Flexistipes sp.: one gene and its partner. The main gene of each other region encodes a partner of the protein of the gene in region 2 in a complex. Links are inferred from orthologs where the notes say so. Each region holds a gene or a part of one and is shown on either strand. Other genes may lie near its edges. The genes, in order: carA and carB.

Region 1 (8,954 bases), on a different replicon or contig from region 2:
AGATCCAGAATGGACGGTTACTGTATAAATGCAGAAATTTCCGATTTCAGCAAACCTTTTAAAATAACGGCTGAAATCTCCGCCTCGGATTATCCTGAAAACACTCTCGACAAAAACGAAGCCCTTAAAGTGGCTACTGGTTCCATGATACCTGAAAATGCGGATATGGTGGTTCCGCTGGAGTATTCAAAAAATCAGGATGGAAAGCTCTTTTTGGAAAAACCGGGAAAAAGGTTTATAGATGTAAAGGGGAGCAAAGTAAAACAGAATGAAAAAATATTTCCACCAAAACACAGGCTCGACCATCGTGACCTTGAGCTTCTCGCCTCATTGAAAATCAGTCATATAGAGGTTTTAATGCCTCCAAAAATAGGGGTGATATCCACAGGCGGCGAAATCACCCATCTTTTCCACAGCAAACATTCCATTGTTAACAGTAATTTCTACATGCTTACCGCACTTCTGAATAAGCTGAATATTCCACACAGTTATCTCGGAGTTGTACCTGACAGCAAAAAAGAGCTGGCAGAAGTTCTTAAAACAGCATCTGAAAGGTATGATATAATCACTACCTTCGGCGGCACCGGATTTTCCCGTTTCGATCTGCTGACAAATACAATAAGACAACTGGGCGGAAAAATTCTTGTAGAAGGTATAAACGCAAGCCCTGGCAAAACATTTAAATTCGCTGAGCTAAACAGCAGACCTGTTTTTATCTTCCCGGGAACACCTGAATCAGCCGTTGTTTCCACTGAATTTTTTCTCATTCCATTTGTTAAAAAAATTATGGTTCCGGACTCAGGAGATTTTCATGCACAAAAAAGTGCTGTAAACTTCGATTTAAAAAAGAAGGAAGGTTTTTATAAACTTATACAGACTTATACATACTTTGAAAACGGTTCCCTGCATTCAGCAGACAGATACTCTGTAAAAGTTCCCGGCAGCTTATCGTCATTCAGAAGTATTTCGGTGATTGATAAAAATAAGGAAGGGATACAAAAGGGAGAAGAATGCGATACATTGTTAACATATTACTTATAATTTTTTTATCCGCACAAGCCTTTGCTTCACACAGGATAACGCCGGTGGTGGAAGCCATCAGGAAGTTCGAAAACACCGTGGTAAATATCAGAACGGAAAAAATCATCCGACAGCAGTTCAACCCTTTTTTCAATGACCCCTTTTTTGATAACTTTTTCGGTTTTAACAGAGTATATAAAACACAAAGTCTGGGATCGGGTTTTTTTGTCAGGGAAAACGGTATCATTGTTACGAACTATCATGTAACAAAAGCTGCAAACAAAATTTTTGTCATTTTAAACAACGGGAAACAGTACAGCGCAGAAATTATAGGAAGTGACAAAATTCTGGATTTGGCTGTTCTGAAAATTAACAGTGATGAAAGTTTCCCTGTTGCCAACCTGGGTGACAGCAGCAATCTTTACCTGGGCGAAACAGTGATTGCAATGGGGAATCCTTTCGGGCTTAACAGCTCTGTGACCACAGGAGTAATAGGCTCCACCAGACGGATACTGAAAGTTGATAACGGTTTTTCTGTTTTCATCCAGACAGACGCACTGATAAATCCCGGAAACAGCGGCGGACCTCTCATTAACTTAGACGGTGAAGTAATAGGTATTAATACCGCTATTTACAGAGAAGCCCAGGGAATAGGTTTTTCGATACCTGTTAATGTGCTAAAAAGGGTGCTGCCTGATTTTCTGAAATACGGGTATATAAGAAAATCTTACACAGGATTTCAAACCAGCGAGACGCAGGAGGGGCTCAAAATTACCGATATATCGGCAGATTCACCAGCGGAGAAAAGCGGATTGAAAAAGGATGATATGATTCTCCAGATCGAAGGTATCCCGGTCAGAAGCAAGATGGCCTTAAAGTATATTCTCCGATCTTATCCTCCGGAATCAACCGTTGATATTGTTGTAAGCAGAAATGAAGAACAGCTTGAGCGCAGTCTTATACTGGAAGAATTTCCCGAAAATTATGGACTTGAGTATCTTAAAAAGGAATTCGGACTTACATTTAACGGCAAAACGTCTCTCATCACAGTGAAAAGCACTTCCATACCTTCGTATATCAAAAAAGGTGACGCTCTTATATCCGTCAATAATAAGGAAATCAACAAGCTCAGCGATTTAAACAATATAGTTGTGAATAATTTGGGTGGAGAAATTATTATGACCCTTCACCGGAATAACAGCACTTTCAAGATAAAACTGAAAATATAAGCAGAAGATAGCGAGGAGTGATGACTAAATTACTGTCTTTCCGACCGGAACCGAGAACATAGGGATTTATGTGCTCGGTGAAGCGGAGAAATCTCAGATATTATTTGACAAAATGTACCCCCTCTTACTCTCCCCCTAAACCAGGGGGAGAAGTGAAGTCCCTTCCCCTAAGTTAGGGGAAGGCCAGGATGGGGTATGAAAACAAAATTGTTTGACAAGAGACCTCTCCACTTCGGTCGAGGTGACAAAAGCTTAAATGCCATTAAAAATCAAATCTTGATTAATCACAACTATTTCCATATATTTAGATAATACAAAATTTAGTGAGGTTTGCCATGCAACTAACCGATGAAATGCTTTACAAAACATTAAAAGAAGCGGAAAATATTGCAATAGTGGGTGCTTCCAATAATCCGGAACGGGCAAGCAACGGAATAATGAAATTTCTGATGAAAAACAACTATAATTGTTTCCCTGTCAATCCCAATGAAAATGAGGTATTAGGTGTAAAAGCATACAAAACTCTATCAGAAGTACCGGAAAAAATCGATATCGTTGATGTTTTCAGAAGAAGCGAAGCAGCAGCAGATATTGTAAGGGAAGCTGCGGCACTAAATCCCGGATTTATCTGGCTTCAGGAAAATGTGTACTCAGAAGAAGCTGAAAGTATAGCATCCGGAAAAAATATCCCCATCATCATGAATAAATGTATTTTCAAGGAGCTCCTCAGGCTTAAAGTTTTAGACTAAAAATTCTTGCATTATGTACATTAATATTACATATTTCTAAAAATTTTGATAGTATCGTTGTGCTGGTAGATAGCTTTGAGCTGAAAGCTTTTATATTTTTTGCAAAATTTTTAACTCAGGCTATCAAATGTACTGGTTAAGGTGTTTTGACATCTAGAGCAAAACCGCCCACGGGCGAAGAAATGGAGAAATCTCTGCCGTTATTTGAGTTAGAGATTACCGCGTCGCCTACGGCTCCTCGTAATGACTTCCAAAAAACGTCATTGCGAGGAGTGGAAACGACGAAGCAATCTCGTAATTGAGATTACTTCGGAACTCAGTCCCTCGTAATGGCGCCACCAACTCGTCATTGCGAGGAGTGGAAACGACGAAGCAATCTCCTTTACGGCTTTTGAGATTTTTAGTCGCCTTCGCCCGGCGAGAAATGGTGGAACTAAGTGCGAAACTAAAGATAAATATTAACAATAAATTTCGGGGTATTTTATGCAATCTGCTTATTTGGTTCTTGAAGACGGCACTGTTTTTAAAGGTGAAAGTTTCGGTGCAAAAGGTGAAGTTGTCGGAGAAGTTGTTTTCAACACTTCCATGTCAGGTTATCAGGAAATAATCACCGACCCCTCTTATTACGGTCAGATGGTGGCAATGACCTACCCTTTAATCGGCAATTACGGTATAAACGAGCAGGATTTTGAGTCATTAAAGCCGCACGTTTCCGCCTTCATTGTAAAAGAATACTCAAAAACATATTCAAATTACCGGGCAAACATCAGTCTGGGAGAATTCCTGGAAAAACACGGTATTATTGGAATTACGGGTATTGATACAAGGAAACTTGTCAGACACATCCGTCTCAGGGGGTCGATGAACGGTATAATCTCAACACAGACAGATAATATCGATGAGCTGCATAAAAAGGTAGCAGAAGCTGACGGCATTGAGGGCAGAGACCTTGTGCAGTACGTATCCTGTTCTCAGCCATATCAGTGGAAACAGGGCAGCTGGGATATTGATAAAAATGATTTTAACTACGCCGGTAAAGACGACTATCATATTGTAGCTGTGGATTACGGAATAAAGCAGAATATCCTGAGATATTTCGTCGATTGCGGGTCAAAAGTCACAGTTGTTCCAGCCAAAACAACTTTTGATGAAATTGTAAAACTGAATCCAGACGGTGTGTTTTTGTCAAACGGTCCCGGAGATCCGGAACCACTGCATTATGCTCACGAGCTGGCAAAGGAACTTGTTGACAATAATTATCCTGTTTTCGGTATCTGTCTTGGCAATCAGATTCTCTCAATAGCACTTGGAGGCAAAACATACAAACTAAAGTTCGGGCACCACGGCGGCAACCAGCCTGTCAAGGATATGACAACGGGTAAAGTGGAAATAACAGCTCAGAATCATTGCTTTGCAGTTGATGTTGAATCGCTGAAGGACAAAGTGGAAATCACCCATGTAAATCTCAATGACAAAACGGTTGAAGGTGTAAAACTAAAAACCAAACCCGTTTTCGCCGTACAATACCACCCGGAAAACGGTCCGGGTCCGCATGACGCAAAATACCTTTTTACCCGATTTTTGAATATGGTGCAATCAGCAAGGCATGCTTAAGAATCTTTTTATTCTGATAATAATTGTTGCTTTTGCAGTAACCTTTGCCATTGGTTATTGGATTAATACCTGTGAAACATATCTTAAAAATAATTATGTCACTCTCGAGCTGCATATTGAAAAGGGTGAATCCTTTAACAAAACATACAACAAAATTTTCAAACACCTGGATACTCCTCCGTTTTTCAAAAGCTATCTCAAATATGTCTATCATTTTGCAGGTAAGCGCAAATTTGGCTATTACAGAGCCGATGACATGCCGTTAAGTCAACTTATAAAAAATATCAAAAAAGGAACCCAATATAATATAAAAGTAACGTTCCCTGAGGGGTACAACATTTACGACATCGCAAAACAGCTTGATAAAGCAGATATTATTAAATATTCAGCCTTTATAGACAATGTAACAAATAAAGATTTTGTTAAAAATATTACCGGCAAACAATACCCTTCTTTGGAAGGTTTTTTATATCCTGATACATACTATTTTCCAAAAAGCGCAGACCCTGCTGATGTGGCAAAATTGATGTATCAAAACTTCCTTCAAAAGCTGCCTGAAGATTTTGAAAGCAAAGTAAATAAATACGGGCTGGATTTGTATGAGGGGGTGATTTTAGCCTCGATTGTGCAAAAAGAAACATACAGCAAAAGTGAATATCCGATTGTGGCTTCCGTATTTTACAACAGACTCAGGAAAGGTATGAGACTCCAATCAGATCCTACAATTATTTATGGAGTTTATCCAAAATTTGACGGAAATCTTCAGGAAAAACATCTTGAAAATGCCGGAAACCCTTACAATACTTACCAACACTCAGGGCTGCCCCCAACTCCCATCTGCTCACCCTCAAAAGGAGCTTTAAAAGGGGTAGCAAATCCAGCTGACACCGATTATCTTTATTTTGTTGCCGGAGAGAACGGCAGCCACCTTTTCAGTGAAACTTACCGAGAGCACGTCAACAAAGTAAACCTCCACCAGAAATAAGAATGCCGTGATGCGTGATACCGTGATGCGTAAGGCGTTATGCGTGACTGGAAGGTAGTTGAGGTTTTTAATGTATTTGATGTTGCTGAGGTGAAAACCATTAGCCACTTTTCAAGTTCACAAATCAACCAATAACCAATACACCAAGCAAATTTCTCCCCTCCACCAAGCACTATGCAATATTTCTCGGTTACAATCGAAAAGGCAAAAAGGTGTCATCCCGACCGCAGCGGAGGGATCTCGTTGCCAAACAGCCTTGTTTTTATACCCCATCCTATCCCCTCCTATCTTAGGAGGGGAACCAGTTTCTCACCCTGAATTAGGGGGAGAGTAAGAGGGGTACCTTTCCCAGAAAACTGTCTAGCATCCGCCTTGGGCGGATAAATAGGATGTTACACATATTTACCAGTCTAAAAGACTGGTGCTAGCCGCAGGCATTACCTCGACCGAAGCGGAGAGGTCTTTTGCAAAATAAAATTAAAGATCTCTCAACTTCACTCCGTTTCGCTCGAGAAGACAATAATTTATCCCATCTTGGGCGGAGTCAAGGGGTCTCAATATCAAATAAGATTGAGACTTTAAAATAATTTGGAAGCAGGGCTTTAGCCCTGCAATATGCGACTCTTGTTTTGGAAGCAAAGGTTTTTTACGGGCGGCGCTGAAGCGCCACTTCCAAAAAAATAAAACACATTATTCAAGGCTCTTGAGAAATTTATTCAAATTATTTTATGCTTTCTAAAAATATTAAAGAATGACATAAAAAAAGCCGGGCACTTGCCCGGCTTTTAATTATTTCAGTTATCTAAGCTGTGCTTAGAAGTTTACGTAAAGCTTACCATAGAATCCTTGTGCAGGATCATCGTTGCCACCGTTGTCTACATCAGGAGAAGCATAACCATACTGAAGTTTTAAGCCTGTGTTCTCATACAGACTATAATTAGCAGTTAAAGTAGCAACCATTATTGAATTAAGATCAGTAACGCTGTCTTCCTGAGGTTCAAAGTAACCAACATTTGCTGCAAGGCTTAACTTTTCCATAGGGCTGAAAGATACATAAGGAGCTATACCCATAGAACCAGAGTTAGTATCAAGCTCGAAAACAGCATTATATCCAGGAAGAGCTACATCAACTATATCACTGTCAGCAAAACCGCCAACAGGAGTAAAAGAATCCCAGTTATTCAAATATGTAATCTGATCTTCATCACTGGCATCTGTACCAGCAGCATAGAAAAATTCTGCACCAACTTTAGCCATACCTACGTTGGCGCTACCATCAAGATAGAACTGACTTCCAACTAAGTCCATATCAGAGGCATCTTCAGAACCTGTAAAATAGTTATATTCTGCATTAAGAGCTACCATTCCGGCTTTACCGTCTGCCTGCAGGCCGATTACACTCATATCAGCACCATCAGAATAAGTTGCGTTCTCACCAGAAATTGCTGTAGCATAAAAAACGTTAAGGTTTGCCATTTCTGCAGCATAACCTAAATTCAGACCGTATAATGTTATATCTTCTGTATTCAAGTCGGAAGAATCAGACTTAGCGCCACCTTCAGAATCTTTCTGATATAATGCAGTTACTGAAAGAGGTGTTTTGAGTTTAAGAAGAAATCCATTTCCATTTGTATCAACAGCTATCGAGTTACCAAGACCAAAATATTGGCGACCGGCTCTAAGCATAAACATATCTTTATCGATTTCAAGGTATCCTCTGTCCTGGTCTATAACAGCTGGATCACTGTGAGTACCGTAATCACCCCATGTTTCTTCCATGAAGTCAAATCTGAAATTTACACTGATACCGTCTGCTACTTTAATCTTACCGCCGATTCTGAATCGCTGATCAAAATAGCTTTCTTCATCAGCTTTAGTACTGTCATTAAAATCTTGGAAATTTTCAAAAGTTTTACCTCTTACTCTCATCTGACCGCTAAGGTCAAGTCTGCTGTCTGCATAAACAGACACTGCAAATAGCAGTACAACTAATGCAATTAACACTTTCTTCATAATACTTCCTCCTGTAGGTTTTTTCTTAATTTTAATCCCTTTGGGGATTTACTACCTTTTTAATTACTTGCTTTAAATAGTACGATTTGAATGGTTCTGGTGCTCTGTTAAATAAAATGCCAACACAACTTCTTTTTTAGCATCACCACCTTTTCAAATTTTTGAATATCTTGCATACTAATAATCTTTAACACAGGATTTACACCCTGTCAACAAAATTTGGTATATTCACAACATAATTATATTAAGTGGACACAATGCAATATCCCCGGCACTTTCAGTGATGTTCCGATATGAGAGAGTGAAAGTGAGAGTGAATGTGAGTGTCCAAATAACCAAAATTGTTCAAGGTATTCAAAACTGAGCATCCTGTTGATAAATGGCTTTGCCACTTACCTTCGGGATTCAACAGTGCGAGGGACGATACTTTTTGTCATCTCGAGCGGAACGGAGTGGAGTCGAGAGATCTATAATGTTATTTGACAAAGAGATCTCTCCGCTTCGGTCGAGATGACAGGAAAAAATGTATAGCATCAGCCTTGGGCGTGGATAAATCTATACCGTAAGAAATGATATAGCAAATAAATATGCAAGTGTGCTTATTAGTTATTTGTTGTTATTCATGATTATTCATTGAGAAAGGTCCCCCTTGTGAAACTTTTGTTCCATTTCACTATGGTTAAAAAAGATCAACATTAAATACACAAATTACTCAAGGTGCTCAAACTATCAAAGAGTTAGGAGGGGATTAAGAGGTGGTAAAATTTATAATAATACATTATTCAAAGGTCTCACATTGAAAATCATATATTATTCAAACAATCCATAAGTTTTTTTTCATTTTTGGCACCCTCCCATTTTTTAGAGCTATGAAAATACGCAGATATTGTTAGTACATAGATAGAGATCCCTCGGCTTCGCTCGGGATGACATAAAACACTGTCATTTCGACCGGAAGCGAGCGCTCGACATGAGTGCTCGGTGGAGCGGAGAAATCTAAGACGTTGTTGGGAAAAAATACCCCCTCTTAATCTCCCCCTAAACCAGGGGGAGAAGAACTTTCCTTCCCCTACCTTAGGGGAAGGGTAGGATGGGGTATGAAAACAATCTTGTTTGACAATGAGATTTCTCGGCTGCGCTCTAGGTGACATTTGTTGTCTAGCATCCGCCTTGGGCGGATAAATAGAATGTAAACATATTTACCAGTCTAAAAGACTGGTGCTAGCCGCAGGCATTCTTTAGAACAAAGTGAGAAATCTCTGCCACATAAAACGACATAACGAATAAATATACAACTGTGTTTAATATTGGGATATCTTCATGAGCGAAAACCCCGATATTAAG
Region 2 (10,123 bases):
CAGTCTTGAAATACTTAAAGTGAACAGAATAGGGGAGAAATTTGTAAATTCAGAGAACCAGTTTACAAATGAAAAACTCAAAAAGTTTCTTAACAACTTTATTAAAAGCGAAGATAGTTTTACTAATTTTCAGACAGAACTGTCTGTAAACGGAGATAACCGCACTTTTACCGTTACAATCTCAAAAATTTTAGACAGGAATAATTTAGAAAATATAGTTTTAGTGTTGGATGACATTTCAGAGGTTGTCAGGCTGCAAAGAATAAACATTTGGAGGGAAATTGCTACAAGAATTGCCCACGAAATAAAAAATCCGCTTACTCCCATAAAACTTTCAGCAGAGCGGATGCTAAGAAAAGTGAAAAAACTTGATGATGCAGAGATGAAACAAATGCTCGAAGAAAGCATGTCAACTGTTATTAACGAAGCAAATGAGTTGTACAACCTTGTCAATGAATTCAACAGCTTTGCACGGCTGCCGGAAATTAAAAAAGAATATTTTAATATCAGTAAGTTGGTAGATTCAGTAGTATTTATATATCAGCAGTCCCATCCAAATATAAATTTCCACAAGAATATTGATGAATCATTAGAAATTTATGCGGATAAACAACAAATCAAAAGGATGTTTCTGAATTTAATAAATAATTCCATTCATGCACTAAATGATAACGGAAATATCTTTATAGATGTTTTTAGAGACAAAAATTGGGTAAAGGTAGTATTCAAAGACGATGGTGCAGGTATAGACAAGAATGATATTGAAAAAATATTTATGCCTTATTTCAGCAAAAAACCGGATGGAACCGGCCTGGGCCTTGCAATTGTGAAAAAAATTATTGAAGAACACTCCGGAAGCGTTAAAATAGACAGCGAAAAAAATAAATATACAACATTTAATATAAAATTACCGTACGCACAGGTGAGTAATGAAAATACTAATAATTGACGATGAAATAAACATATGTACCACTATACAAAGCATATTAACCGATGAAGGCTATGAAGCTGAATATGCACTCAACTTCAATGACGGAATGAAAAAATTAAAACATGAAATTTTCGATGTGATTTTTTTGGATATCTGGCTGCCAGACCACGATGGTAGTGAAGGACTACATAAAATCAAAAAATATTTTCCAGAAACCGAAGTCATTATGATAAGCGGACATGGGAATATTGAAAACGCCGTTGAAACAATAAAATACGGAGCATACGACTACCTGGAAAAACCTCTGTCCCTTGACAGAATAATCTTAATTATAAAGCACTTGGAAGACAAACTTAAACTCAAATCAGACTTAAAAGAATACAAATTTAATCTGTTGAAAAAATACGAACTGATTGGAACCAGTGAACCCGTAAAGCAGCTGAAATCAAGAATAGAAAAGATTGCGCCCACAAATGCCTGGGTCTTAATAACTGGTGAAAACGGAACAGGCAAAGAGCATGTCGCCAGGTTAATACATCTACTCAGTAAAAAATCGAACAACAAATTTGTCGAAATAAACTGCTCAGCAATTCCAAGTGAGCTGATGGAAAGTGAAATGTTCGGCTATGAAAAAGGAGCATTCACCGGAGCTGCAAGCAGAAAAATAGGTAAGCTGGAAAACGGAAACAAAGGTACAATATTCCTCGATGAGATTGGTGATATGGACATTAACTTACAAGCCAAACTCTTAAGGGTTTTGGAAACAGGTGAATTTACACGGGTAGGGGGGAATGAAGTAATCCGATCCGATTTCAGAATTATTTCTGCAACGAATAAAGACCTGGAAAAAGAGATAGACAGAAACAATTTTAGAGAAGACTTATATTACAGGATAAACGTAATTCCCATTTATGTACCCCCGTTGAGAAAAAGAAAAGACGATATACCACTGTTAACAAACTACTTTATTAAAGAATCCTGTCAAACTAACGGTTTACAGATAAAGAAAATTGATAAAAATCTGATGGATATTTTTATGGAGTACACATGGCCGGGAAATGTTAGACAGCTTAAAAATATCATCGAGAGAATGGTTGTACTAACAGAAAATGACATATTAACAGTAAAGGATGCACCGGAATTTATAATGAAAAATTTTGCATCCAATAACAAAAAAGACGTCGAAAAAGAAATGGAAACAATCATTTACAGAAATGACAATTTGAAGAAAGCAAAAGAGCGCTTTGAAAAATACTACATATTAAAGACACTGCAAAACAAAAAATGGAACGTATCCCAATCAGCTAAATATCTCGGAATAGAGAGAACATATCTTCACAAAAAAATTAAAGACTACAGTTTGGATCAATTCAGGGATTAACTCCCGGGAAAGAAGGAGGTATGCTGGGTATAAAAATATTTGTACGCTTTCGTGTAAACTTAACATAATATATCTTATCGGACGTTATTGCGATAGGCATTATTTGTTCCTTTATTTTAGCCCTATGTTTAAACTTTAATATTGGATAGCTATTTTACAGATTCACAAATTAACCAATAAGCCAGCTAATTAAACAACTATTCCACCGCTGAGCTGGGAAATATTAGCTATTTTATTTTCAATGCAATAGTTTTCCAGGTCTTTGATTATCTCAAGGGTAATTTCAGGGTCTACGAAGTTTGCTGTTCCTATCTGAACAGCACTTGCTCCGGCTAAATAGAATTCTATCACATCTTTGTAGTTCATTATCCCGCCTATGCCGATAATCGGAATACTGATTGTTTTATACAAGTCATAAACCATCTTTACTGCCACAGGCTTGATTGCCGGGCCGCTGAGCCCTCCTGTAACGTTAGATAAAAAAGGTTTGCGTGTGTTTGTGTTGATAGACATACCTAATAGCGTATTTATGGCGCTGACAGCATCTGCACCGGCATCTTCAACTGCACGGCCAAATATACTTATATCCGAGACATTTGGAGATAGTTTTACAACTAATGGTTTATTATTTACTGCTTTTTTTACTTCACTGACCACATCAAAGGTCATTTTCGGATCTGTTCCGAATGCTATGCCCCCTTCTTTTATATTGGGACATGATATATTCATTTCAAGCATGTCCACATCTTCTTTATCCAGAACCTCTGCAACTTTAACATATTCATCAACTGTTTTTCCCCAGAAATTTGCTATAATCCGTGTGCTGTATTTCTTAATTCCCGGTAGTTTTTCTTTTATAAATTTTTCAACTCCCACATTCTGCAACCCGATGGCATTTAACATCCCTGCGTGTGTTTCCATTATTCTGGGCATTGGATTACCCTGAACCTCATTCAGTGATATTCCTTTTACCGAGATTCCGCCTATTTTATTTAAATCGATTATTTCTGAATATTCCAGACCGTAACCAAACGTACCACTGGCCATTATGAGTGGATTATTAAATTTAACACCGCAAATTTCAGTTATGAGCGGATTATTCATAACTGCTCCTTGCATACCGTATCCCATACAATCTGTTTTCCATCAAAAACCGGCCCTTCTGCACAGCATCTTACCTGTTTTATTTTTTCGGTCCTTTCATCATTAATATATATTATACAGCCAAGACATGCACCTACTCCACAAGCCATACGCTCCTCCAAAGATACTTCAAAATCTATTTCGCCTATATCTTTTACCAGTTCAAACGCAGCTTTTAGCATAGGTTTAGGACCGCATGCATAAACTTTGTCATAACTGTCTATATTTTCAACCAAATCCGTAACAAAACCTTTTTTTCCCACACTTCCGTCATTTGTGGATATTTTCATATTATTCGAGTATTTTTCAAAAACATGTGTAAGCAAAATGTCTTTTTCCTCCGCTCCTCCGTAATATACATCCACACTGTTATTCTCGTAGAGTGTTTTCGTCAAAAATAGCATAGGAGCTATCCCCACTCCGCCCCCAATAGCAGCTATTTTTTTGTCCGCCGTCAGGTTAAAAGGAGTTCCCAATGGTTCAGAAAAGCTTATAACTGCTTCTTTAGCTATATTTGAGAGTAGTTTGGTTCCTTTTCCGATAATCATATACAGCAGGGAAAACGTGCCTCTTTTCAGATTAACATCGCATATTCCCAGAGGACGCCTTAAAAGAGGGTCATACAGATAATTGTGCAGCTGGGTTTTAATCATCAGAAACTGACCGGGTTTTGCATTCTTCACAAACTCAGGTGACTCAATACACATTAAGCCGTATTTGTCGTTTAACAGTCTGTTATCAACTACCACTCCTTCCACAGCAACTCCTTAGGGATTAATAATATTTTGTCTGCATCTGCCTATAATATTCCTGAAGCGATTTTGCTGTAAGCCCCTGGTCTTTATAAGCTTCTATTCCGTTAACAGAAGCCTCTGCAGCTTCAATTGTGGTAACATATGGAATATTATAACTTAAAATAGCTCTTCTTATAGAATGAGCATCCAGCCGCGATTTTTTACCGGCAGGTACATTAATAACAAAATCAATCTGGCCATTTTTTATCAAATCAACAATGTTGGGTCTTCCCTCCTGAACCTTCAGAACATGTTCAGCCTTAATATTGTTTTCAACCAGATACTTGTGAGTACCGCTGGTGGCAACGATTTCAAACCCGATATTACTCAGTTTTTCCGCCACAGTTACTATATTATCTTTGACAGAATCCTTAACACTGATAAAAACTTTACCTTTTTTGGGCAAAACGTTACCCGCGGCAAGCTGCGATTTGTAAAAAGCTTTTCCGAACGTTGTATCTATGCCCATAACCTCACCGGTGGATTTCATTTCGGGGCCCAGGATAGGGTCTGTATTTGGAAATTTTATAAATGGAAACACAGACTCTTTCACTGTATAAAACTTATTCTTCTTAACATCTTCAATGCCTATATCTTTTAGTTTATAGCCGAGCATAACCTTTGCAGCAACTTTAGCCAGTGGTATACCAACAGATTTGCTGACATAGGGGATTGTTCGGGAAGCTCTGGGATTAACTTCAATAAGATATATATCTCCATCTTTTATTGCATATTGAATATTCATCAGTCCTATAACTTTCAACTCTTCGGCTATCCGTTTTGTCTGTTTAATAATCTCTGATTCCATCTCTTTGGAAATACTTCTGGGTGGTATAGAGCATGCTGAATCTCCTGAATGGATACCGGCCTCTTCAATATGCTGCATAATGCCTGCCACAATAGTATTTTCACCATCACTCAGCGCATCAACATCTATTTCAACAGCATTTTCAAGAAACTTATCAATAAGAACAGGGTGCTCTTCACTCGCCTCAACGGCATATTTCATGTAATTTTCAAGAGAGTCTTCATCATAAACAATTTCCATAGCTCTTCCGCCCAAAACATATGACGGCCTGACTACCACCGGATAACCAATTCTTTCAGCAATACGAAAGGCATCTTCATAGTTCATGGCAATATCATTAGGCGGCTGTTTTAAATCCAGCCTGTTTACCATATCCTTAAAACGCTCCCTGTCCTCAGCAATATCAATGCTGTCAGGAGATGTTCCCAGTATCTTCGCTTCAGAATTTTCCAGGCTTCCGGCAAGTTTAAGAGGTGTTTGGCCGCCGAATTGTACAATTACACCGTCCGGATTTTCTTTCTTGATAATATTTAACACATGCTCCCTTGTAAGAGGCTCAAAATAAAGCCTGTCGGATGTATCATAATCTGTACTTACAGTCTCGGGATTGCAGTTAATCATTATCGTCTCATATCCGATATAGGAAAGGGCAAAACAAGCATGCACACAGCAATAATCGAACTCTATCCCCTGCCCTATTCTGTTCGGTCCGCCTCCAAGAATCACAACTTTTTTACGGTCTGTAACATCTGCCTCACATTCTTCTTCAAAAGTGGAATACAGATAAGGGGTATAGGATTCAAACTCAGCCCCGCACGTATCCACTCTTTTATAAACCGTTTCAATACAATGGTTTGCCAACAATTCTTCTATTTCCAGTTCAGATTTTCCCAATAAATGTGCTAATCTTGCATTGGAAAAACCCAGCTCCTTAGCTTTTTTCAGAACATTATAATCGGGATTGCTGTTATTTTTCAGGATATATTCAAAGTCAATAATCTCTTTTATATTATTCAAAAACCACGGATCAATGTGTGAAAAATGATAAATCTGATCCACTGTAAAACCGGCTCTGAACGCCTCTGCAATATACCAGATTCTTTTGTCTGTGGGGCGCTTTAAATAGTTGACTATTTCATCCAGAACATTTTCATCTTCCAGCATATTTTCTTCAAAAATCTCATCAAAGCCTGTTTTGCCTATTTCCAGAGAATTTATCGATTTTTGCAGAGACTCCTTGAATGTACGCCCTATGGCCATTACTTCTCCCACCGATTTCATCTGAGTTGTTAATGTGTCGTTACTTCCCGGAAATTTTTCAAATGTAAACCGCGGGAATTTAACAACACAATAATCTATTGTGGGCTCAAAAGAAGCCGGTGTTTCCTTGGTTATATCATTGGGTATCTCATCAAGTGTATAGCCAACGGCAAGTTTAGCTGCAATCTTTGCAATTGGAAAACCTGTGGCTTTTGAAGCAAGAGCGGAGCTCCTTGAAACTCGGGGGTTCATTTCTATAATAACCTGTCTGCCCGTTTTGGGATCTACAGCAAACTGAACATTTGACCCGCCTGTATCAACCCCTATCTCCCTGATAACATTTATTGCAGCATTTCTGAGTTCCTGATACTCTTTGTCGGTGAGTGTCTGTGCCGGAGCAACGGTAATGCTGTCACCAGTGTGGACACCCATTGCATCAAAATTTTCTATGGAACAGATAATCACAACATTGTTGTTCAAATCCCTCATCACTTCCAGCTCAAACTCTTTCCACCCTATTATGGACTCTTCCACTAACACTTCATGTACAGGAGAGGCTTCCAATGCCCACGTTATATAATCCCTGTACTCTTCCATATTGTATGCAACATTTCCACCTGTGCCGCCCAAAGTAAATGAAGGTCTTATTATTACGGGAAAACCGATTTCATCAATAGTATCCATGGCTGCCTGATAGGACCTGATATATGCACTTTTCGGCATACCCAGGCCTATTTTTGTCATGGCATCTTTAAAAAGTTCACGATCTTCTGCCTTGTTTATCGCCTCTATATTTGCACCGATCAGCTCAACTGAATATTTTTCCAGTATACCCTTTTTGTCCAAATCCAATGCAACATTTAACGCGGTTTGTCCTCCCACGGTTGGAAGCAGTGCATCGGGTTTTTCTTTTGATATAATACTTTCCAAAGATTCGGAGTTAAGAGGTTCAATATATGTGGAATCGGCAAGCTCCGGATCCGTCATAATTGTAGCCGGGTTGGAATTAACAAGAATGACTTTATACCCCTCTTCCTTAAGTGCTTTAAGTGCCTGGGTTCCGGAATAATCAAACTCACATGCCTGACCAATCACTATAGGTCCTGAGCCTATTATCAGAATACTCTTGATGTCTGTTCTTTTGGGCATATTTCCTCCTGGAAAGTATCTGCAGATTAACAGTAACAGCTCAAAATTCTTATTTCTATATCAAAATATTAAGCAAAACACAATAGCTAACGATTTTTATCCAAACAAATCGTTGGTAACATCTCAACTAAATATAAAACTGAAAAACAAATCCGCCTCCATCACTTTCCACTTCATCAATGGAATAAAATCTACATGGTAAACCATATTTATCCATAATAGATTTGATAACATATAACCCAAGACCTGTGCCGGATTTTTTAGTGGTGAAAAACGGCTGGCAAATTTTATCCAGAATGTCTCTGCTCAAGCCGGTTCCTTTGTCCCTGTATTCTACAGTAACTCTTCCATTCTCTTTGCTGGATGAAATGGTTATTTCGTTATCATTTCTGTTCTCATAACTATTCAGAACAAGATTCCAGAACATCTGATAAAATTCTTCCTTGGTAAAGGGAATCTGAAAATCATCTTCCACTTCGTATTCAAACGTAATTTTTTCAAAAACCTCGTAATCCTCCATATAACTGCAGAACTCATCAAGAATTGTACCCAGGAAAGGCTTGGACTGACTTTTATCGCCCCCCAGGATATTGCCCACTGAGAATTCTCCGCTTTCAACACTTCTGTTTCTTGTAACAAACAATAAGTTATTTAAAGCCAGTTCCAGGCGGGATATTTCTCTGTCCACAATCTGGATAAGCCGTTTATTCGTTCCCCCGCTCTTTTTTATAAGGTGAAAACTTCCTTTTATAGCACCTAACGGATTCTTAATTTCATGGGCAACAACTGCCGCAAACTCACCCAGGAAAGCAAGTTTTTCTTTTTCTATCAGTTCTTTCTTGAGATGTTCACGCTCAGTAACATCTTGAAATATCAGCAGTGAGCCTAAATTGCCTTTATTTTCTGAAAATTCCTGAAATTTATAGCCAATGTATTTGTTTTTAAAGTGAACAATATCCATATCCCCTCTAATACCAGGGATCAGCTGCCACGGTTTTTTACCTATAATGGCGCTTTTGCCAAGTTTAAGAATTTCCACAGAAGACCTGTTGCATGAAATTATGCTGCCAGCAGAATTTAAAACAAAAATTCCTATATTAATATTTTCAATTACAAGTTCGTGTAAATTTTCAAGCTCACGTAATTTTTTTTCGAAAAAAGCAGTTTCCTGCTCCTTTTTTGCATATTTTTTATGTAAGAAATATGAGAAAAAAAGAACCACCAAAAACACAAGACAATACTGACTTATGCTTAGTATAAAATCATAGTTGGATATGTTAACATCTTTAACAAGATCATAATAAATAAACGTATAAACAACAAAAATCATAAAAGCGAGAATTATACTGATACCACCCCGAACACCCTCAAAAAAGCTTATGTAAATTACAATAAGGGCATAAAAAATAAGAAAAGGACTTTCTGTAAAACCCGTATTTATCACAAGATAGCTTATAATAAAGAAATCAAAGATTGCCTGGACATAAAAAAGCAGCATTTTTGAAAACAGTTTTGATGCAAAAAAAACAAGAAGAGAAAAAAAAGCAATTAACAGTCCTATATTGAAGAAAACGCTGTTTTCAGTGGGCATAAAAACTTTCCCGTCAGTTATACCGGGGATATTTGTCTCAAAAAATGCATTAAGGATCAGAATAAAAAATATTACAAAAAAGTATAAGGATAACCTGATAAGTATTAGTATGTTGTTGACATTTTCAGAAACAAGTTCAGAAGATTCGGAACTTGGTTCACTGCTGTCATTGCTTAAAGACGACATAATATTAAAAACCATCGATCAGTGTAAACAAGCAGATAAATCCCTGAAAACAAGTCATCTGAAAAATTAGCCACCCACAACTGAACCAAGTTTAAAGATCGGCAGATACATCGCAATAATCACAAATCCAACCGCTCCTCCTACGAAAATCATCAGCAAAGGCTCAATCATTTTTGTTAACCCATCCACTGCTCTGTCGACTTCATCATCGTAAAAGTCAGCAATTTTTGTGAGCATTTGATCAAGTGCTCCTGTTTCCTCACCTACTGAGATCATCTGTGTTACCATCGGAGGAAAAACTCCCGCTTTTTCCAGTGGAGCAACAACTGTTTTACCACCTTCGATATCAGCTTTACTGCGCAACAAGTGTTTTTCTATCACTTTATTGCCGCTTGTTCGTGCAACTATATCCAAAGCATCGAGTATAGCCACACCACTGCTCAAAAGCGTTCCGAATGTCCTTGTAAATTTAGATACCGAGACTTTTTTAATAAGATCGCCGATTTTGGGAACCTTCAGGAGCATCTGGTCAATAGCATACCTTCCACGCTCGGATTTTTTATAAATTGTTCCCACAGTAACAACCAGTGCTATTATTAACACCGCCAGCAAGCCGCCTCCATACCAGCTTGAGAGAAAATTGCTTATTCCTATGGTAAACTGGGTAAGTGCGGGCAGAGTTCCACCAAAACCTTCGTACATGGCTTCAAACTTGGGGATGATGAAAACCAGCAGCCCCCATACCACAAGCACTGCAACTATTAAAACTATCGACGGGTACATCATTGCGGATTTAACTTTTCTTTTTAGAGACATGGATTTTTCCATGTAGATGGAGAGTCTGTCCAAAATTGTATCAAGGAGACCCCCGGCCTCACCG

The links.
Region 1: the proteins of carB (region 2) and carA are in contact, whole or in part, in a solved structure (PDB 1KEE), measured with the Escherichia coli proteins. The link is inferred for Flexistipes sp. from one-to-one orthologs.

Annotation. Positions count from the first base shown.
Region 1 is NZ_JAXKVW010000025.1:10,951-19,904, reverse strand. What follows is about bases 2,663-5,546. They hold carA (glutamine-hydrolyzing carbamoyl-phosphate synthase small subunit), read left to right. Parts: upstream 2,663-3,481; coding sequence 3,482-4,612; downstream 4,613-5,546. Other genes in these bases: mltG (endolytic transglycosylase MltG), read left to right, coding at 4,605-5,546; UMU13_RS11385 (CoA-binding protein), read left to right, coding at 2,663-2,998. Also shown: UMU13_RS11395 (molybdopterin molybdotransferase MoeA), read left to right, coding at 1-1,041; UMU13_RS11390 (trypsin-like peptidase domain-containing protein), read left to right, coding at 1,011-2,249; more of UMU13_RS11385, read left to right, coding at 2,585-2,662; more of mltG, read left to right, coding at 5,547-5,597; UMU13_RS11370 (hypothetical protein), read right to left, coding at 6,411-7,601. UniProt on the Escherichia coli protein: Small subunit of the glutamine-dependent carbamoyl phosphate synthetase (CPSase).
Region 2 is NZ_JAXKVW010000011.1:46,446-56,568, reverse strand. The notes cover bases 4,030-7,843. They hold carB (carbamoyl-phosphate synthase large subunit), read right to left. Parts: upstream 7,467-7,843; coding sequence 4,230-7,466; downstream 4,030-4,229. Other genes in these bases: UMU13_RS08405 (two-component system sensor histidine kinase NtrB), read right to left, coding at 7,594-7,843; UMU13_RS08415 (dihydroorotate dehydrogenase electron transfer subunit), read right to left, coding at 4,030-4,213. Also shown: UMU13_RS08430 (sensor histidine kinase), read left to right, coding at 1-949; UMU13_RS08425 (sigma-54-dependent transcriptional regulator), read left to right, coding at 930-2,312; UMU13_RS08420 (dihydroorotate dehydrogenase), read right to left, coding at 2,502-3,416; more of UMU13_RS08415, read right to left, coding at 3,413-4,029; more of UMU13_RS08405, read right to left, coding at 7,844-9,243; UMU13_RS08400 (type II secretion system F family protein), read right to left, coding at 9,310-10,123. UniProt on the Escherichia coli protein: Large subunit of the glutamine-dependent carbamoyl phosphate synthetase (CPSase).